Bosea sp. 685: one gene and its partners. The protein of the gene in region 1 interacts with the protein of each later gene in a pairwise test. Links are inferred from orthologs where the notes say so. Each region holds a gene or a part of one and is shown in the gene's direction. Other genes may lie near its edges.

Evidence for each region.
Region 2: the proteins of RMR04_RS30425 (region 1) and dnaE interact in binary tests that used the Escherichia coli proteins (3 or more experiments, as listed by UniProt). The link is inferred for Bosea sp. 685 from one-to-one orthologs.
Region 3: the proteins of RMR04_RS30425 (region 1) and cyoB interact in binary tests that used the Escherichia coli proteins (3 or more experiments, as listed by UniProt). The link is inferred for Bosea sp. 685 from one-to-one orthologs.

The regions. Positions count from the first base shown.
Region 1 is NZ_CP134779.1:6,256,487-6,263,000, forward strand. Bases 2,230-5,120 are described here. They hold RMR04_RS30425 (aminotransferase), read left to right. Parts: upstream 2,230-3,044; coding sequence 3,045-4,196; downstream 4,197-5,120. Other genes in these bases: RMR04_RS30420 (cobyric acid synthase), read right to left, coding at 2,230-2,674; RMR04_RS30430 (hypothetical protein), read right to left, coding at 4,198-5,120. Also shown: RMR04_RS30410 (SDR family NAD(P)-dependent oxidoreductase), read right to left, coding at 1-361; RMR04_RS30415 (TetR/AcrR family transcriptional regulator), read right to left, coding at 422-1,018; more of RMR04_RS30420, read right to left, coding at 1,196-2,229; more of RMR04_RS30430, read right to left, coding at 5,121-5,502; RMR04_RS30435 (RidA family protein), read right to left, coding at 5,732-6,082; RMR04_RS30440 (YqaA family protein), read right to left, coding at 6,268-6,514. UniProt on the Escherichia coli protein: Shows aminotransferase activity with methionine and histidine as substrates, and to a lesser extent also with phenylalanine.
Region 2 is NZ_CP134779.1:2,595,919-2,603,603, forward strand. The notes cover bases 1,075-5,136. They hold dnaE (DNA polymerase III subunit alpha), read left to right. Parts: upstream 1,075-1,462; coding sequence 1,463-4,936; downstream 4,937-5,136. Other genes in these bases: RMR04_RS13750 (FkbM family methyltransferase), read left to right, coding at 5,119-5,136. Outside these bases: RMR04_RS13735 (ABC transporter ATP-binding protein), read left to right, coding at 1-201; RMR04_RS13740 (hypothetical protein), read right to left, coding at 601-948; more of RMR04_RS13750, read left to right, coding at 5,137-5,841; pncA (bifunctional nicotinamidase/pyrazinamidase), read left to right, coding at 5,915-6,643; RMR04_RS13760 (helix-turn-helix transcriptional regulator), read left to right, coding at 6,653-7,345; RMR04_RS13765 (VOC family protein), read left to right, coding at 7,415-7,685. UniProt on the Escherichia coli protein: DNA polymerase III is a complex, multichain enzyme responsible for most of the replicative synthesis in bacteria. This DNA polymerase also exhibits 3' to 5' exonuclease activity. The alpha chain is the DNA polymerase catalytic subunit.
Region 3 is NZ_CP134779.1:5,134,966-5,141,568, reverse strand. The notes cover bases 1,823-4,802. They hold cyoB (cytochrome o ubiquinol oxidase subunit I), read left to right. Parts: upstream 1,823-2,312; coding sequence 2,313-4,292; downstream 4,293-4,802. Other genes in these bases: cyoC (cytochrome o ubiquinol oxidase subunit III), read left to right, coding at 4,296-4,802; cyoA (ubiquinol oxidase subunit II), read left to right, coding at 1,823-2,271. Also shown: RMR04_RS25205 (MFS transporter), read right to left, coding at 1-918; more of cyoA, read left to right, coding at 1,102-1,822; more of cyoC, read left to right, coding at 4,803-4,943; cyoD (cytochrome o ubiquinol oxidase subunit IV), read left to right, coding at 4,940-5,314; RMR04_RS25180 (SURF1 family protein), read left to right, coding at 5,416-6,213; RMR04_RS25175 (ATP-binding protein), read left to right, coding at 6,191-6,603. UniProt on the Escherichia coli protein: Cytochrome bo(3) ubiquinol oxidase is the terminal enzyme in the aerobic respiratory chain of E.coli that predominates when cells are grown at high aeration.

The DNA.
Region 1 (6,514 bases):
GCCAGTAGAGCGCGATCGTGATCTTGCCGAAGAAGAACGTGCCATAGAGGTTCGGCGCGACCAGGACATAGTCGACCACGAGCAGGGTCAGGCTCAGGATCGTGACCGCCTTGACGATGTTCGACAGGTCCGGCAGCGAGGCGAAGCGCCATTTCGAGCGGTAGAGCGAGAAGAACCAGTAGACCAGCCCGGCATAGGCGACGAAGAACGGCAGGCCGCGCGGCAGGTGCCTGAGATGCTCGGCAAGCTGCCAGTTCTCGAAACGGATGACGAAGACGAGCCAGATCGCCAGCGCCGTGACCACGAGATCATGGGCGATGACGGCGAGCTTCTTGAGATTCTGTTTGGAGAAAGAGGCCATGGCAGGCGGGGTATCCCGCTCCCCGGAGGGCTTGTCAACGCAAGCGAGGGCCGGAGCAGCTCAAGCGGCGCCGACCGGCGGCTCCAGCGCGGCCATGATGAAGTCGATCATCTCGTCGATGCTGGGCCCCGGCATGCGCGAGCATTGCGACATCAGCAGCGGGTGATGAAAGCGGATCATCGCCGTGCGGATGCAGCGGGTGGCCTCACCGGGATCGACCTTCCGGAACGCTCCGCTTGCGACGCCCTCCGTGACGACTTTGCACATCAAGGCGTCGAACCGGGCGATATGGCCCAGGATCGCGTCCCAACTCTCCTCCATCGCCGCGCAGACCATCTCATGCATGCGCTGCTGGTCGGCATAGCGGGCCTGGTTGATGCGGTAGGAGGTCTGCAGCATGTCGCGCAAGCGATCGGCCACGGGCCGGTCCTCGGCCGCGATCTCAGCCAGCGCCGCCTCGTGCTCGCCCTTGTAGCGAGCCAGAACCGCCTCGTTGATCGACTTCTTCGAGTCGAAAAAGCGATAGACGTTGGCCGGGCTCATGCGCAGCGATTTGGCGATGTCGGCGACCGTCGTCTTCTGGTAGCCGATGTCGCGAAAGAAACGCTCGGCCGTGTCGACGATGGTTTGCCTCGTATCGCGTTCAGGATGGCTCAACGCGGTTGTCCGATGTGCTGATTGGCAGGCAGTCTTCGGAATTTATTGGTATGACGAATTTCATCATTCGTCAACCTCATGACAGACAAAGACTTTAGCCGATTTTGGCATGACGGCGATTGCACATTCTTGCTGCCGATCGCGCCCAAGCCGGACAGCGGGCGATCGCAACCGGTTTCAGGCGAAGCCGGCCCTCTGCCGCGCCAGCGCCAAAAGCGCCTCGACATCGAGATGGGCCGCGAGATGGGCGGCAAGCCGGTCGAGCGTGGCCTCGACATCGGCCTCGTAGGAGAATTCAGAGGCAACGCCGCCAATCGCCGCAAGCCAGGCCGTGCGGACCGGATCGGCCGAGAAGACGCCATGCAGATAGGTGCCGACGACGCGGCCATCCGGGCTCGCTGCACCCTCAATACGGGTACCGACGCGAAACGGCGCCCTTATGGTGTCGGCGCCCTGCGTATAGCCGAGATGGATCTCATAGGCGCGGCCGGCGGCCCCGCTCGCCGCATGGGCGATATCGACCTCGCGCACGGTCTTTTCGCGATCAAGCACCGTTTCGACATCGAGCAGGCTCAAGCCCGCAGCCTCGCCGGCCGGCCCCTCCAGGCCCAGCGGATCGCGCACGACGCGGCCCAGCATCTGATAGCCGCCGCACAGGCCCAGAACGCGCCCGCCACGCCGCCGATGCGCCAGGATATCGATGTCCCAGCCCTCGGCCCGCAGGACGGCGAGATCGCGCAGTGTCGTCTTGGAGCCGGGCAGGATGATCAGATCCGCGTCGCCCGGCAGTGCTTCGCCGCGCCGGACCAGGACGAGATCGACACCGGGCTCGGACTTCAGCGGATCGAGATCGTCGAAATTGGCGATGCCCGGCATCACCGGAACCGCGATCTTCAGGCCGGCCCCGGGCTTGCGCGCGCCCGAGCGCAGATCGAGCCCGTCTTCCGCCGGCAGCCTCGCGGCTTCCGCGAACCAGGGCACGACGCCCAGGCAGGGCCAGCCGGTCGCGGCCCGGATCGTCTCGACGCCGGCGCCAAACAGGCTGGCGTCGCCACGGAAACGGTTGATGGCAAAGGCCCGGAGCATGGCGCGATCGGCCTCCTCCAGCACCGCATGCGTGCCAATGAGGCTGGCGATGACGCCGCCGCGATCGATATCGCCGATCAGGATCGCAGGCACATTGGCCGCGCGGGCGAAGCCGAGATTGGCGATGTCGCGCGCGCGCAGATTGGTCTCGGCCGGCGAGCCCGCGCCTTCGACGATGATGAGGTCAGCCCCGGCGCATAATCGCTCGAAGCTCTCCAGCACTTGAGGCAGAAAGTCGCCGCGCCTGGCATAATCGCCAGATGCCAGATGGCCCGCGACACGACCCTGCAGCACGATCTGGCTGCCGGTCTCGCTTTCGGGCTTGAGCAGCACCGGATTCATGTCGACATGGGGCGCCATGCGGGCGGCGCGGGCCTGCAAGGCCTGGGCGCGGCCGATCTCGCCGCCCGGCGTCGCCGCCGCATTGTTGGACATGTTCTGCGGCTTGAATGGCGCGACCTTCAGCCCGCGATCGGTGAAGAGGCGGCAAAGCCCCGCGACGATCAGGGATTTCCCGACATTGGAGCCGGTGCCCAGGATCATGATTGCGGGGGTGCGCGCTAAGCTCATGCGCTGTGATTAGAGCATGCCCGCGCAAAGGGGGAGCCGGTTTTCGGCCTCATACCCGCACCGTCGCCGAAAGCTGCGTGCAGCCGCCCGGCCAGGCTCTAAAGACGCGATGTGAAAGGGAGGGTCACCGGTTCACGCCAATATCCCGCAACGTCAAAGGGGCGAAGCCGCCGCGGGCGCCCGTCGTGAACCGGCTTGAACAGATAAGCATTGATCGCTGACGAATGTCAACATTCATCATTCCATATTCCGGCAGGCCAATTCTGACGAACTCTCGCTTGACCATCCGGGATGCGCTGGGGCCCGTGGCATGGTAGAGGCCCTGCCTGTTTTCGCCCAGAACACCCTCGCTTGAGCCGGCCCGATGACGATGAACCCGATCTTCTCCGCCCTGCAGACCAGCGTTTTCGAGGTGATGTCGCGGCTTGCGCGCGAGACCGGCGCCGTCAATCTCGGCCAGGGCTTTCCCGATGACCCGGGCCCTGAGGATGTCCGGCGCAAGGCGGCCGACGCCGTCATCAACGGCTGGAACCAGTATCCGCCGATGATGGGCCTGCCCGAGCTGCGCCAATCCGCCGCAACCCATTTCAAGCGCTGGCAGGGGCTCGATCTCGACCCCGACGCCGAGGTGATGGTGACCTCGGGCGCAACCGAGGCGATCGCCGGCGCGCTGATGGCTCTGATCACGCCGGGCGACGAAGTCGTGCTGTTCGAGCCGATGTACGACGCCTATGTGCCGCTGGTGCGCCGCGCCGGCGGCATTCCGAAATTCGTGACGCTGACGCCGCCGGCCTTCGGGCTGAGCGAGGAGGCGCTCGCCAGGGCGTTCTCGCCGAAGACCCGCGTCGTGCTGTTCAACAACCCGCTGAACCCGACCGCGACGATCTTCAGCGAGGCCGATCTCGATCTGCTCGCCGCTTTCTGCGTCCGGTTCGATGCGGTCGCGATCTGCGACGAGGTCTGGGAGCATGTCGTCTTCGACGGCCACAGGCACAAGCCGATGCTGTCGCGGCCAGGCATGCGCGAGCGCACGGTGAAGATCTCCTCGGCCGGCAAGATCTTCTCGCTGACCGGCTGGAAGGTCGGGATGGTGATGGCGGCGCCGAACCTGATGCGGGTGCTGGCCAAGGCGCATCAATACATCACCTTCACCACGCCGCCGAACCTGCAGGCCGCAGTCGCCTACGGACTCGGCAAGGATGATTCCTATTTCGAGGGCATGCGCGCCGATTTCCAACGCTCGCGCGACCGTTTCGCCGCCGGCCTGACGGGGCTTGGCTTCAACGTCCTGCCCAGCGTCGGCACCTATTTCCTGAATGTCGACATCGGCGCGCTGGGGGAGAGCGACGATGTCGCCTTCTGCCAGCGCCTGGTCATGGAAAACGGTGTCGCGGCGATTCCGGTCAGCGCCTTCTATGCGGAAGGCGCGGTCAAGACCGTGGTGCGCTTCTGCTTCGCCAAGCATGATTCGACGCTGGACGCCGCGCTGGAGCGGCTGGCCGATTGGCGAAAAGCGGCCTGATCTAAGCCTTGTGCAGCGACTCGACCAGCGCGCCGGCCTTGATCAGGCGCGCCTCGAGATGTTTGGCATTGGCGGCAAAGCCGGCCGAGCGCAGGGCCTCGATGGCGACAGCGATCTGCGTCAAGGCCTGCCTGGCGAGAGCTGGGTCCTTGCGTCGTTCCGCAAGCCGCATCATCGGCAGCGCCTGATTGGCTGAACTCGTCGCCCAGAGCAGTGGCACGCTCTCGCGCCGACGCTCCTCCAGCGCGGCAGCGAAGACCGCGATTGCCTCCTCGAATACGACCGGCTCGCGGTAGCGCTCGCCCATGGCGACAAGCACACCGCCCATCTGGTCCTGCAGTTCGGCCCAGCGCAACGGCTCCCGGGCGCGATCAACCGCCTTGGCGACCCGATTAAAACCGTTGAAGGCGCGCTCGAGCAGAGCGAGATCGCTGCGGCGCCCGCCGAGTGCGGCGCGGGCGCGCGAGATCATGTGCTCGGCCTCAAGCCAGCGCGCTTCGTCGCGATTGCGATCCCAGACGGCGAGGACCGTGGCGAGCGCCGTGACCGCCTCCTCCAGCAGGGCATCGTCCTCGCGCGCTTCGCCGAGCGTGACGGCGAGCCGGCCGAAGCGGACCGTCAGCGCGTGCCAGAGGAGCGGCGCTTCGTCGCGATGGAGATGCTCCACCCCCGTCCGGCAGCGCGCGAGCGCCTCGACGCGGAGATCCTCTTTGCCGGCAATCTCGGCGAGAGCTTCAAGTGTGGCGGCCAGCGCGTCCTGAGCGCCGGCGAAAGCAACCGTGTCCTCCAGGCTGTCGAGCCCTTCGAGCAAGCGGTGCAGCACGGTCACGGCGGCATCATAGCCGTCGCGCCCGCCGAAATCCTCGCTGAGCCGCGCCAGCGCCTGCGCCTGGGCGAGCGCGACAGCGCGGCTGCGGTCGATATCGGCGAGGCCGATCAGGGCGGAAGCCTCGCCATAACGGCCAGCGGCCTCGCGATAGGCCTCCGGCGTCGTTCGCAGGAAGCTGATTCCCGCCCGGTCGGCACGATTCTCGCCGATCCGGAGCCGCTGTGCGACCGGCAGCGTCGAGAGATCGCTCGCGCCTCCGATCGAATGGAGTTCAGCTTGGGCAAGCGCCTTATCTGCGTCGGCGAAGCGTCCGTCTGCAAGCGCAGACGCCGCCTCGCTGCGCAGGCGATGAGTTTCCTTGTCGCCGAGCGGCGCGCCAAGCCGGCTGGCCAAAGCGAGGAAATCCACCGCCCGGCGTTCCAGCAGCGCCTCCCTGGGAGGCGCGGAGCCGGGACGACGCAGCCAATCGGCGACCATGGCCGGCAGCACCACCATAGGCAGGCCGTGACGCCCGGCGACGCGCGCCAGGAGCGGCGCAAGCTCCTCGGACTGACTGATGGCTGCCTCCCGTCCCGGCTTGGCGCTCGATCACGTCGCCTTCGCGACGGTTCCGTCCGAAGGCGAAAAACGTGATCGATCCTAAAAGTCTAGAGCATTGCTCTTGCGAAAAACCGGTACCCACTTTTTCGCGCAATGCTCTAGCGCCTTACTTCGCCGCGATGACCGCGATCTCGACCGTGAACTGCGGCGCGGCGAGCTTCGCCTCGACCGTGGCGCGGCCCGGTGTCGCGCCGGCAACGATCCACGTGTCCCAGACGCCGTTCATCTCGGCGAAGGTCGCCATGTCGGCAAGCCAGATGTTGACCATCAGCAGCTTCGTCTTGTCGGTCCCGGCCTCGGCCAGCAGCGAATCGATGATGCCGAGGATATCCGCGGTCTGCTCGGCGACGCTCTTGCCGGCTGCCTTGTCGGCAACCTGACCGGCGAGATAGACGGTGCCGCCGTGAACGACGGCCTTGGACATACGGGGGCCGACGCCGATGCGCTGAATGCTCATGCTCTTATCTCCTGAAAAAGGGCGCTTGCTGGTAGCCCGAGCCGGAGGCTTTCGCAAACTCTAGAGCATTACGCGGAAAAGGGGGCACCGGCTTTTCGCAAGAGCAATGCTCTCAACTCTTGGAATCGATCACGTTTTTCGCAATCGGACGGAACCGTCCGAATGCGACGCGATCGAGCAAACCCTCAGGCCAGCGTCATCCAGCCGGCCCAGAGCGCGCCATAGCGCGCGGCCTTGCCGAGGAGCACGAGCCCGATGAAACGCCCAAGCGGATAGTTCAGCGTGCCCGCCACGAATGTCAGCGGATCGCCCAGGACCGGCAGCCAGGCGAAGAGCAGGGACGGCCAGCCGAAGCGCTCGAACCCGCGCTGCGCTTTGGCAAATTTCTCCGGATCAGGCCGCAACCTTGCCGGCAGGCGCTCGACGCCGCCA
Region 2 (7,685 bases), 3.7 Mb from region 1 along the record:
GCCAATACGCCGCGCCTGCTGCTGGCCGACGAGCCGACCGGCAATCTCGACCCGCATACCTCGCTGCATGTCTTCAGCACGCTCGTGGCCCTGGCGCGCGCCTCGGGGCTGGCGGCGCTGATCGCGACCCATAATCTCGATCTCGCCCGGCGCATGGACCGGCAGGTCACGATCCGCGACGGGCTGGTCGTGCCGCTGTAGTGAATAGGGCGTTTACGCGTGGCGACCGCGGATGTCTTGTTCAGAGCCATCGTTTGGATCGCAGTCGTTTGGGCTACGCTATACACTCTGCTTCTGGCATTTCGACGATGCGCCCAGGAGATCGGCGCCTCGACATGGTCAGTCATCGAAGCTCATTACCAATCCACCTACGGGCGATTGGCTGACCGCGACAGTGCTAAGAATGGCATTCGGGCAAAGATGCGCGAGACGACTTGGCCGCCGATTTTATGGGGCCTGAATGTCGCACTCGGTCTGCTTGTTTTTGCGATACCGTGGTTTGTCCTTCCGTGACTTCGACCCATAATCTCGACCTGGCCCGGCGCATGGATCGCCAGGTCACCATCCGCGACGGGCTGGTCGTGCCGCTCTGACGGCAAGTCAGTCGGGCGCGATCGAGAGCGCAACGCGGCTTGCGATCACCTGGTGATGTTCGACGTGACTGGGACGATCCAAAAGGAATCGCTCATCCTCGGGATAGTAGCGGGCGAGATCAGGCTCCTTTCCGGCGAAGTTCCGGATGGCGTCCATGGATTCCCACCAGCTGAGCGTCATAATCTCGCTCGTTCCGTCGCCCAGCGGGCGTATCAGAATTTGAAATCCTAGATTTCCGGATGTTCCTGCGTAGTCGCTTGCCCCGGTGCGGGCGACATAGGCGCCGTACTCGTCTTGCTCCTCCGTTCGGATGCGGCCTGTCCATTTGCGAAGAATGACCTTGCTTGCCTTCATGGGACACTCCTGAGGCGGCCAAAGCGCATGATCTCCCGCGTCATAGCTGAATAGCTGACGGAGCCATGTGAAGCCTCACGTGACTATAGCAGCCGGATCGATCGGCGGCGCACGTCCCGGAAGGGGGCGTCGCACCTCTCTGACGACCCGTCGGCGCTCGTTTAATGTTTTGTTAACTGCCATTCATATGTGCAGAACGGAACTGACCTATAGGCATTGACGAGAACAAATCATGAATTAAATTGGACATAGAAAGAACATAGGAGATGGACATGATCGCTGCGCGCAAACTGGTCGTTGGCTTGGCCGAAATCCTGTCGCTTGGCCTGTTCCTCGGCATGATCTGGATCTGGGCGGCGTTGATGGCGGGGCCGCGCGTCTGACCTATCCACAGCGCGGCATGTCTATCCACAGCGTGGCATGCCGCCGCCTCGACGCCTGCCACGCAACCGCTTCATATGACCCTGGCGCGACGCTGCGAGTCGCGCACAGGCAGGCGGCAGGCGAGGGTGGAATGAGTCGAGAATCCGGCGAGGCGCGTATTCTGTCGGAGGTCGGCTTCGTCCATCTTCATGTCCATTCGAGCTATTCGCTGCTCGAAGGCGCGATGACCGTCTCGACCATCGCCAAGATGGCTGCCGGGGACGGGCAGCCTGCCCTGGCGCTGACCGACACCAACAACCTGTTCGGCGCGCTCGAATTCTCGGAGAAGCTGGCGGGCTCCGGCTTGCAGCCGATCGTGGGCGTGCAGCTCTCGGTTGAGTTCGCGGATGAAGCCGAGGGCGGCCGCAAGCCCGTGCAGCAGGACATACCGCACATTGTCCTGCTCGCCATGACGGAAGGCGGCTACGGCAACCTGATGAAGCTCGTCTCCGAGGCCTGCCTGGCGGCCGGCGGCTCGGGGCAGCCGATCTCGTCGCTGGAGCGCCTGGCGGCGCATCATGACGGGCTGATCGCCCTGACGGGCGGTTATGGCGGTCCGCTCGACATGGCGCTGCGGGCCGGGCAGGCGCCGCAGGCGAAAACGCGGCTCGACCAACTCGCCGCCATTTTCGGCGACCGGCTCTATGTCGAGATCCAGCGCCATGAGCGCGAGGGGCAGGGCGCGGTCGAGGCGCATCTGCTGCGGCTCGCCTATGATGCCGACCTGCCGATCGTCGCCACCAACGAGCCTTTCTTCGCAAAGCCTGGCGATTACGACGCCCATGACGCGCTGCTGGCGGTCGCCGCCGGGCGCCTGGTTTCCGATGGCGAGCGGCGCCGCGTCACGCCGCTGCATCAGTTCGCCAGTCGCGCCGAGATGAAGCGGCGCTTCGCCGACCTGCCGGAGGCCTTGAGCGCGACGGTGGAGATCGCGATGCGCTGCTCCTGGCGCGTCGGCCTGCGCAAGCCAATCCTGCCACGCTTCGGCGCGGAAGGGAGCGACGAGGCGGAGGAGCTGGAAGCACAGGCGCGCGCCGGCCTTGCCGCGCGGCTCGCCAAGCACGGCCCGGCTTCCGGCTATAGCGTCGAGGACTATGAGAAGCGGCTCGATTTCGAGCTCTCCATCATCACCCGAATGAAGTTCCCGGGCTACTTTCTGATCGTTGCCGACTTCATCAAATGGGCCAAGGACCAGGGCATTCCGGTCGGGCCCGGCCGTGGTTCGGGCGCAGGCTCGCTCGTCGCCTATGCGCTGACCATCACCGACGTCGATCCGCTGCGCTTCGGCCTGCTGTTCGAGCGATTTCTCAATCCAGACCGCGTCTCGATGCCGGACTTCGACATCGACTTCTGCCAGAACCGCCGAGAAGAGGTGATCGACTACGTCAAACGCCATTATGGCGAGGAACGCGTCGCCCAGATCATCACTTTCGGTACGCTGCTGGCGCGCGGCGTGCTGCGCGACGTCGGCCGCGTTCTGGAAATGCCCTATGGCCAGGTCGACAAGCTGACCAAGCTCGTGCCGCAGAATCCGGCGAAGCCGATTTCGCTGGTCGATGCGATTGCCGGCGAGCCCAAGCTGCAGGAGGCGGCTGCAGAGGAGCCGATCGTCGCGCGCCTGCTCGAGATCGGCCAGAAGCTCGAAGGCCTGCACCGCCATGCCTCGACCCATGCGGCCGGCGTCGTCATCGGCGACCGCCCGCTCGAACAGCTCGTCGCGCTCTCGGTCGATCCGCGCACCGGCATGCGCGTCACCCAGTTCAACATGAAATGGGTCGAGCAGGCCGGGCTGGTGAAGTTCGACTTCCTCGGCCTCAAGACGCTGACCACCCTGGAGACGGCGGTGAAGCTCATCGCCCAGCGCGGCATCGCGGTCGACCTCGCGAGCCTGCCTTTCGACGACCCCAAGAGCTACGAGATGCTGGCGCGCGGCGAGGTGGTCGGCGTGTTCCAGGTGGAAAGCGCCGGCATGCGTCGTGCGCTCGTCGACATGAAAGCCGACCGGATCGAGGATCTGATCGCGCTGGTGGCGCTCTACCGGCCGGGCCCGATGGATAACATCCCGAGCTATTGCCGCCGCAAGCTCGGTCAGGAAAGCCCGACCTATCTGCACCCCAAGATGGAGCCGATCCTCGCCGAAACGCACGGCATCATCGTCTACCAGGAGCAGGTGATGCAGGTGGCCCAGGCGCTCTCGGGCTATTCGCTCGGTGAGGCAGATCTGCTGCGCCGCGCCATGGGCAAGAAGATCAAGGCCGAGATGGACGCCCAGCGTGACCGTTTCGTGCGCGGCGCCGTCGAGGGCGGCATGACCAAGGATATTGCTTCCGAGATCTTCGATCTTCTGGCGAAATTCGCCGATTACGGCTTCAACAAGAGCCATGCTGCCGCTTATGCCGTGGTGGCCTTCCAGACCGCCTACCTCAAGGCGAATTATCCGGTCGAATTCCTTGCGGCCTCGATGACGCTCGATATGGGCAACACCGACAAGCTCAACGAATTCCGCCGCGACGCCGAGCGCCTCGAGATCAAGGTTCTGCCGCCCGCGATCAACCGTTCCGGCGTCGAGTTCGATGTCGCCGATGGCTCGATCCACTATGCGCTCGGCGCGATCAAGGGCGTCGGGCGGCTTGCGGTCGAATCCGTCGTCGTCGCGCGCCGCGCCGGCGGCGATTTCAAGGATCTCGCTGACTTCGCCCGGCGGATCGATACCAAACTGGTCAACCGCCGCACCATCGAGGCGTTGATTGCGGCCGGCGCGCTGGATGCGCTGGAGCCGGAACGCGCCCGGGCCATGGCGGCGATCGACGGCATGCTGGCACTTTCCAACCGCACGCGCGACGAGGCGGCGGCGGGACAATCCGATTTCTTCGGCGGCGGCACGGTCCAGGAGGCTTTCCGCATTCCGCCCGTCGAGCCCTGGTCACCGGCCGAACGGCTCAGGCGCGAGCATGACGCGGTCGGCTTCTTCCTCTCCGGCCATCCGCTCGACGATTACGAGCATGTGCTCAAGCGCCTGCGCGTGCAGCGCTATGCCGATTTCGCCCAGACCGTGCGCGCCAACGGCACTTCGGTGGCCAAGGTCGCCGTTTCCGTGATCGACAAATCGGAGCGGCGGACGAAATCCGGCTCGAAGATGGGCATCGTCAACCTCTCCGATCCGAGCGGCCAGTTCGAGGCGATTCTGTTCTCGGAGGGGCTGCAGCGCTACCGGGACCTGCTGGAGCCGGGCAGGGCGCTGGTCCTGCGCCTTTCGGCCGTGCTCGACGGCGAAGAGGTTCGACCCCGCATTGAGGATGTCGAGGTGCTGGACGATCTCGCCGCGCGTCAGAAGCAGGATCTGCTGGTCTATCTGCGCGACGACAAGGCGCTGGCCTCGATCGCCGAGCGCGTCCGTCCGCGCAGCGACGGCATCAGGGCCGAGGGCAAGATCGCGCTGGTGATGATCCTGAACGACGGCGCGCAGGAGGTCGAGATCGAATTGCCGGGGCGCTATCCGGTCAACCAGCAGATCGCCAATGCGGTGCGCGCCGCGCCCGGCGTGGTCAGCGTCGAGTTGCGCTGAAGAGGCGCGAAAGCCGCTTGAGGTCACGCGGGTTTTCGCCTGCTCGGCCGGCCGGCGTGATACCGGTCTTGTGCTGAGCTGAGAGCAATGCTTTCAAATGCAGCGGGAAAGCGTTTTCATCCGGGTGCGACGCCGTTTCTCACCAGAGGATTGGAACGGACCCGAGTGCCGGGGGGCCTGTCGTGAATCAGTATATCGCGCGCATTCCGATGAGCCTTGCGGTGCCCGAAGCGATGCATTGGGCCATCAAGGACGTGCTGGAGGGCGAGTACGAGGCGGGCTATGACGGCGTCGGCCTCGATATCCTCGATATCGGTGCGAATGTCGGTTCTTTTGCGCTCTGGGCGACGGCGCGCTGGCCGGGCAGCCTGGTGACCTCCTACGAACCGCATCCCGGTACCTTCGCGTTTCTGAAACGCAATACGCATCAGCGCCGCGACATCGTCATCGTCAACGCGGCTCTGTTTCCGGGCGGACAGAAGACCGCAAGCTTCCTGAGCCGCTTCGCCGGGGACGGCGAATCCGGGTTGGCATCCTATGCCGGCGATACCTTCGTGGCGGGCGCCATGGTCGAGCGCTACGAGGTCGCCGTCGTGGATCCCGCCAGCCTGCCATCACCGGACATCGTGAAAATCGATATCGAGGGCGGCGAGGGCGATGTGCTGGATCATATCGACCTGTCAAAGACTTCGCTGGTGTTGCTGGAGTACCAGAATCGCAAGAACCGGATCCAGCTGGAGGCCCGCCTGAAAGCGGATTTCGACCTGATCGACACCCATGAGCACTCCTGGGATCCCCTGCTCGAACAGCGCTGCTACCGGCCCGATCTGGCGGGCGACGTCTATGGGCGCATGTTTGCTGCCCGTAAGGGCGTGACACGCATGAGGCGTACGACTGAGGGATGAATGACGGCGCGCCGCGCCGCTGCAAGCGCTCCGGCCTGACATGCGGGATTGGACAAGGATGGGGAACGTTTCCATGCTGAATTCTATCGCCGTGGATCGTCGCAGCCTGATCGCCGGCGCGACGGTGCTGGGCGTCGCTATTGCGGCCGGGCCGCTGCAAGCACAGGAGAAGCCGATGATCGACGCCCGCACCGCGCTCATCGTGGTCGATGTGCAGAATGATTTCTGCCCGGGCGGCAATCTCGCCGTGACCAAGGGCGATGAGGTCGTTGCGGTGATCAATGCGCTGGGCAAGCGTTTCGAGACCATCGTCCTGACGCAGGATTGGCATCCCGCCGGTCACTCCTCCTTCGCCTCGAGCCATCCCGGCAAGAAGCCGTTCGAACTGATCCAGATGCCTTATGGCCCGCAGGTGCTGTGGCCGGACCATTGCATTCAGGGCAGCAAGGGTGCCGAATTCAGGCTCGATCTCGATCTGCCTCGCGCCCAGGCCATCGTCCGGAAAGGCTACCGGCCGGAGATCGACAGCTATTCGGGCTTCGTCGAGGCCGACCGCAAGACGCCGACGGGCCTGGGCGGGTACCTTAGGGAGCGCGGCGTCACGCGCGCCGTCGTCGTCGGCCTCGCCACTGATTTCTGCGTAAGCTGGACGGCTCAGGACGCAGCCAGAGCGGGGCTGGAGACGCAGGTCGTCGAAGAGGCCTGCCGCGCGATCGATCTCAACGGCTCGCTCGCCAAGGCCTGGGCGGATATGGCAGCGTTGGGGATCAAGCGGATCAAGGCGGCGGATTTACCGGGCTGAAAGCTTCAGATGTCGCGCTCGCAGCGCCTGCTCGATCTGGTTCAGGTGCTGCGCCGGCATCGCAGGCCGGTCAGCGGCCGTAGGCTCGCCGAGGAAACCGGCATCAGCATCCGCACGCTCTATCGCGATATCGCGACCTTGCAGGGGCAGGGCGCGCCGATCGAGGGAGAGCCCGGCCTCGGCTATGTGCTGCATCCGGGCTTCATGCTGCCGCCGCTGATGTTCACGGAAGACGAGATCGAGGCGCTGGTATTGGGTTCGCGCTGGGTCGCGGACCGGGCCGATGAGCGCCTGGGCGCGGCGGCGCGCGACGCCATGGCCAAGATCGCGGCGGTTCTGCCGGCCGACCTGCGTGAGCGCGCCGAGGCCTCGGCGCTGCTCGTCGGGCCCGGCGCGGCGATCAGCGAAGGCCGCATCGATCTCGGCCTCATACGCAAGGCCATTCGCTCCGAGCGCAAGCTCGCCATCCTCTATCGCAATGGCAAGGAGGCGCGCTCGGAGCGCGTGATCTGGCCTTTCGCGCTGAGCTTCTTCGAACATGTCCGGATCGTTGTTGCCTGGTGCGAATTGCGGCAGGGGTTCCGGCATTTCCGCGCCGACCGCATTGCCGAATTGACCGCGCTGGAGATGCGCTATCCACGCCGCAGGCTGGCGCTCCTCAAGGAATGGCGCGAGAGCGAGGGCATCCCACCGCCGGAATAACGGACACTGCCGGAAACTGGCAGCATCGGCATTTAATGTGACGAGGCCTTCCAAGAACAGGAGCCTTCGATGCTGGATGCCAATTTCATCATTCTCTATGTCGATAGTCCGACCGCGAGCGCGCGCTTCTACGCCGACCTGCTCGGCCGCGAGCCGCTCGATTCGTCTGCAACCTTTGCGATGTTCGCCTTGCCGTCCGGCATCATGCTGGGACTGTGGTCGCGCCACACTGTCGAACCTGCAGCAGGGGCGGCTGGCGGCGGCGCGGAAATCGCCATGACGGTCACCGATGCCGCTGCTGTGGATGCCGCCCACACCGACTGGGCGGCGCGGGGGCTTG
Region 3 (6,603 bases), 1.1 Mb from region 1 along the record:
GACGATTGCCGCGATGCCGAAGACGGCGCCGACGGCTTCGATGAGCAGGAAGCGCGCCGGCCCCTCCTGCGTGAACAGGAAGACCCAGGACAGCGGGAAGACCGTGACCATGTGGAACATGGCGAAGCTCGCCAGTGGCGCGAAGGCGCCGATCAGGACGCTGCCGCCCTGGCTGCGCAGCGTGTCGCGAATGCGTGCGGGGTGGAGGTCGCGGTTCTCGAACAATTTTTGATAGTCCGGCGTGGCAACCATGCGCAGCCGGGCGAAGAGGGCCACGACATTGATCGCGAAGGCGACGAAGAACGGGTAGCGCCAGCCCCAGCTGAAGAAATCCTCGGCCGAGAGATTGCCGACGAAAAAGGCAAACAGCACGCTCGCCACGATGAGCCCGAGCGGCGCGCCGAGCTGCGGGATCATCGCATACCAGCCGCGATATTTGTCGGGGGCATTGAGGGCGAGCAGCGAGGCGAGCCCATCCCAGGTGCCGCCGAGCGCGATGCCCTGGCCGATGCGCGCGAGCGCCAGAAGCCAGATCGAGGCCGCGCCAATTTGCTCGTAGCCCGGCAGGAAGGCGATGGCCACGGTCGAGGTGCCGAGCATGAACAGCGCGATCGTCAGCTTGGCGCTTTTGCCATAGGCACGGTCGACCGCCATGAAGATGACGGTGCCGAACGGGCGCGCCACGAACGCCAGGGCGAAGATGGCGAAGGAATACAGCGTGCCGGTCAGCGGATCCAAATAGGGGAAGACAAGCTTGGGGAACACGATCACCGATGCGATCGCGTAGACGAAGAAATCGAAGAACTCGGAGGTCCGGCCGATGACGACGCCGATCGCGATCTCGCCCGGGTTGATCTCACCGTGGCGCGCGTTGACGATCCTGGCGTCGCGTTCCGCTGTCGTTGGTGTCGTTGACATGTGCGCCCGAGCTCGCATCGTTTGGCGATCCGCCGACCCGTAGCCTGACGGCAGTCCGCTTTTCACTCATGCTCTTCTGACTGATGACAGGCTAGGCGAGGATTGGGCAAATTGTCCAATGTTCCGCTTGACGCTCAGCCGTTAGCGCTCATCCTGACAGATCAATGCTGACAGGTTGGTGCCGTGAGCCGTTTCCGGATCATCGCCGTACTGCCGCTGCTCGCGCTATTGGGCGGCTGCAATTTCGTCGTGCTCGCTCCGGCGGGGGATGTGGCTGCGCAGCAGCGCGACCTCGTCGTCATCTCGACCATCCTGATGCTGCTGATCATCATACCGGTGATGGCGCTCACGGTGTTCTTCGCCTGGCGCTATCGGCACTCCAACAAGGAGGCGCGCTACGAGCCCGACTGGGATCACTCGACCGGGCTCGAGCTGGTGATCTGGTCGGCACCGTTGCTGATCATCATCTGCCTGGGCGCACTGACCTGGATGGGCACCCATCTGCTCGATCCATACAGGCAGATCGGGCGCATCGCGGCAGGCCGTCCCGTCCCGCAGGCGGCCAAGCCGCTTGAGGTGAACGTCGTCGCGCTCGACTGGAAATGGCTGTTCATCTACCCGGAATACGGGATCGCGACCGTCAACGAGCTCGCAGCCCCGGTCGACCGGCCGATCAGCTTCCGCATCACCTCCTCCTCGGTGATGAACTCCTTCTACATTCCCGCGCTCGCCGGCCAGATCTATGCGATGGCCGGCATGCAGACGCGATTGCATGGGGTGATCAACCGACCCGGGCGCTATCAGGGCTTCTCGGCGAATTATAGCGGCGCCGGCTTCTCCGGCATGCGCTTCGGCTTTCACGGGCTGACTAATGCCGATTTCGACAGCTGGATCGCGCAGGCGAAGGCGGCCGGCGGGGCGCTCGATCGCGCCAGTTATCTGCAGCTGGAGCGGCCGAGCGAGAACGATCCGGTGCGCCGTTATGCGAATGTCGATCCGAAGCTCTTCAACGCCATCCTCAACATGTGCGTCGAGCCCGGCAAGATGTGCATGAACGAGATGGCGGCCGTCGACGCCAGGGGCGGGCTCGGCCTGGCCGGCATCGCCAATACGCTGCCGCTCTCCTATGACAAATATGCCCGCCGGGGCGCGGTCTTCGGTGCCGATCCGAGCTATGTGCTCAGCGTCTGCACCACCGAGGAGGCCGAGGCGATGCAAGCCCGGGCGCCGGCGACATCGGCTCCGCCCAAAGCGAGCGCGATCCGCGGCGCTGGCCTGCCCCTGCCCAATCTCTCGCTCCGTCGCCTGGACTCGCTGCTGTTTTCCGGCCCGGGCCGCCCATCCAATTCCTGAAGCGAGATAGTCCGGTGCCTGACGTTTCCGCTCTCCTCAAGATGATCTTCGGCCGGTTGACGCTGGAGTCGTTCCCGTTGCACGAGCCGATCCTGCTCGTGACCTTCGCCGCGGTGGTGCTGGGCGGCATCGTCGTTGTCGGCGCGCTGACCTATTTCCGTGTCTGGGGCTATCTCTGGCGCGAATGGTTCACCAGCGTGGACCATAAGAAGATCGGCATCATGTACATGGTGCTCGGCCTCGTCATGCTCCTGCGCGGCTTCGCCGACGCGATCATGATGCGCCTGCAGCAGGCCATGGCCTTCAACGGCTCGGAAGGCTACCTCACCGCGCATCACTATGATCAGGTCTTCACCGCCCATGGCGTGATCATGATCTTCTTCGTGGCGATGCCGATGGTCACCGGGCTGATGAACTTCGTCGTGCCGTTGCAGATCGGTGCGCGCGACGTCTCCTTCCCTTTCCTGAACAATTTCAGCTTCTGGATGACGACGGCCGGCGCCGTCCTCGTCATGATGTCGCTCTTCGTCGGCGAATTCGCGCGCACCGGCTGGCTCGCCTATCCGCCGCTCTCGGGCATCGGCTACAGCCCCGATGTCGGGGTTGATTATTACATATGGGCGCTGCAGGTCGCCGGCATCGGCACGCTGCTGTCGGGCATCAACCTCGTCTGCACCATCGTGAAGATGCGGGCCCCGGGCATGACGATGATGAAGATGCCCGTCTTCACCTGGACGTCGCTATGCACCAACGTCCTGATCGTCGCTGCCTTCCCGGTGCTGACGGCGGTTCTCGCGCTGCTCTCGCTCGATCGCTATGTCGGCACCAACTTCTTCACGAACGACTTCGGCGGCAGTCCGATGATGTATGTGAACCTGATCTGGATCTGGGGCCATCCGGAGGTCTACATCCTGATCCTGCCGGCCTTCGGCATCTTCTCGGAGGTGACCTCGACCTTCTCGGGCAAGCGCCTCTTCGGCTACACCTCGATGGTCTACGCCACCGTCGTCATCACCATCCTGTCCTATCTGGTCTGGCTGCACCATTTCTTCACGATGGGCTCCGGGGCGAGCGTGAATTCCTTCTTCGGGATCACGACGATGATCATCTCGATCCCGACGGGGGCCAAGATCTTCAACTGGCTGTTCACGATGTATCGCGGCCGCATCCGCTTCGAACTGCCGATGATGTGGACGCTCGCCTTCATGCTGACCTTTACGGTCGGCGGCATGACGGGCGTGCTGCTGGCGGTGCCGCCGGCCGACTTCGTGCTGCATAACAGCCTGTTCCTGGTCGCCCATTTCCATAACGTCATTATCGGCGGCGTGTTGTTCGGGCTCTTCGCCGGCATCGTCTACTGGTGGCCCAAGGCCTTCGGCTTCAAGCTCGATCCGTTCTGGGGCAAGCTCTCCTTCTGGTTCTGGGTGGTGGGCTTCTGGTTCGCCTTCATGCCGCTCTACATCCTGGGCCTGATGGGGGTGACGCGCCGGATGCGCGTCTTCGACGACCCGTCCCTGCAGATCTGGTTCATCATCGCGGGCTTCGGCGCCTTCCTGATCCTGCTCGGCATCGTCTCCTTCCTCGTGCAGATCGGCGTCAGCATCCTCAGGCGCGACAAGCTGCGCGAAACGACCGGCGACCCCTGGGACGGCAGGACGCTGGAATGGGCGACCTCTTCGCCGCCGCCGGCCTATAATTTCGCTTTCACGCCGGTCATCCATGACAACGATGCCTGGGCGGACATGAAGCGCCGCGGCTATCAGCGCCCGCTCGACGGCTACAAGTCGATCCATATGCCGAGCAACACGCCGACCGGGATCATCCTCGCCGGCCTGAGCATGGCCGTCGCCTTCGGCATGATCTGGTACATGTGGTGGCTTGCCGCGCTCGGCTTCGTGGCGCTGCTCGTCGTGACGATCGCCCACACCTTCAACTACCACCGCGATTTCCACATTCCTGTCGAGGAGGTGGTGCGTACGGAAGCGGAACGTTCCCGCCTCCTGACCGGCGCGGGAGCCTGAGCCATGACGACAGCCGATATCGCCGCGCGGCACGACGCCGAGACTGTCACCGCCGAAACCATCTTCTACCTGAAGGACGAGCACGACCATCCCGAAGGCTCGAGCACCGCGCTCGGCTTCTGGATCTATCTGATGAGCGACTGCCTCATCTTCGCGGTGCTGTTTGCGATCTATGGGGTGCTCGGCGCGAACTATGCCGCAGGGCCCTCGCCCAAGGACCTGTTCGAGCTGCCGCTGGTCGCGCTGAACACGACGATGCTGCTGCTTTCATCGATCACCTATGGCTTCGCCATGCTGACCATGGAGAAGGGCCGCGTCGCCGCCACCCAGATCTGGCTGGCGGTCACCGGCCTGTTCGGCCTCGCCTTCCTCAGCATCGAGCTCTACGAGTTCCACCATCTGATCGAGATCGGCGCGACGCCGCAGCGCAGCGCCTTTCTGTCGGCGTTCTTCACCCTCGTCGGCACCCACGGCCTGCACGTGACCTTCGGCACGATCTGGCTGGTGACGCTGATGGTGCAGGTCGCCAAGCACGGGCTGATCGCGGCCAACCGCCGCCGCCTGATGTGCCTGAGCATGTTCTGGCACTTCCTTGATGTCGTCTGGATCGGCGTCTTCACCTTCGTCTATCTCACGGGAATGCTGCGATGAGCTCCGAAGCGCATGGTGATCACGGCGGTCATGGCGATCACGCCCAGGCGCATGGTTCGTTTCGCGGCTACCTGACCGGCTTCCTGCTCTCGGTCGTGCTGACCGCGATCCCGTTCTGGCTGGTCATGAACAACGTCCTGGACAACAAGCAGGCGACGGCGGTCGTCATCATGGCCTTCGCCGTGGTCCAGATCGTCGTGCATATGGTCTTCTTCCTGCACATGAACGGCCGCTCGGAAGGCGGCTGGACGATGCTGGCCCTGATCTTCACGATCATCCTCGTGGTCATCGCGCTCACCGGTTCGCTCTGGGTGATGTACCACCTCAACACCAACATGATGCCCGGCCACGACATGAGCCAGATGCCGTGACGCGCCCGGCCCGGCGGCAGGCAGTGCCTGCCACGCTGGACAAGCACGCGCGTGACGATGGCGAGGGGGCGGCGAGCGGGCGGGGCCGCGGGCCGCGCGCGATGGGCCTGCTCGTCCTTCTCGGTGCTCTCGCCCTCATCGGCATTCTGGGCTTCCTGGCGCTCGGTCTCTGGCAGGTTCAGCGCCTTGGCTGGAAGCAGGCGCTGATCGCCCGCGTCGAGAGCCGCATCCATGCTGCGCCGGCGCCCGCTCCCGGCCCGGCGGGCTGGGCGGCGGTCGCCGACGACGAATACAGGCGTGTACGGGTGAGCGGGCTTTTCCAGCAGGATCGCCAAACCTTCGTGCAGGCGGTGACGGAACGCGGCGGCGGCTACTGGCTCATGACGCCGCTGCGCAGCGATGCGGGCTTCACGGTGCTGGTCAATCGTGGCTTCGTCACGCCGGAGCAACGCAGTCAATTGAGCGGGCCGGCCTCCGCGTCGAGCGGTCAGGTCCCGACTGCGCAAGTCCCGACTGCGCAAGTCCCGACTGCGCAAGTCCCGGCCGCGCAAGTCACGGTCACGGGGCTCCTGCGCCCAAGCGAACCCGGAGGCGGCTTCCTGCGCCACAATGATCCCGCCGCCGATCGCTGGTATTCACGTGATATCGCCGCGATCGCCGCAGTGCGCGGTCTCGGCGAGCGCGGCTTTGGCGAGGTCGCGCCCTATTTCATCGACGCCGATGCGACGCAGGGTCCGGCGGGCTTCCCCGTCGGCGGGCTGACAGTGCTGCGCTTTGCGAATAATCATCTCGTCTACGCGCTGACTTGGTTCGCGCTGGCGCTCATGCTCGCCGCGGCGGCGGCCTTCGTCATTCGCGGCGAGTATCGATTGCGGCGTGCAGTGGAGAACGAGCATTAGCGTTCAGGACACCATAAGCCGGAAGAACCTGCTGCTTCTCGTCCAGCTGCGCTGGTTCGCCGTCGGCGGGCAGGTGCTGACCATGCTGGTCGTTCAGCTCTGGCTCGGCATCGCCTTGCCGGTGGCGCAGATGGCTGGCGTCATCCTGTTCCTGGTCGGCCTCAACGTCGTCAGCCTGCTGCGCTATCGGCAGAACACCGAGATCAACCATGGCGAGCTCGTCGCCGAGCTGCTGCTCGACGTCACCGCGCTGACGATCCAGCTCTATCTCAGCGGCGGAGCGAGCAACCCCTTCATCTCGCTCTATCTCTTGCAGATCGCGCTCGGCGCCGTGCTGCTCGAGGTCTGGGCGACCAGGCTCCTGGTCGTCGTCGCCAGTGGCTGCTTCAT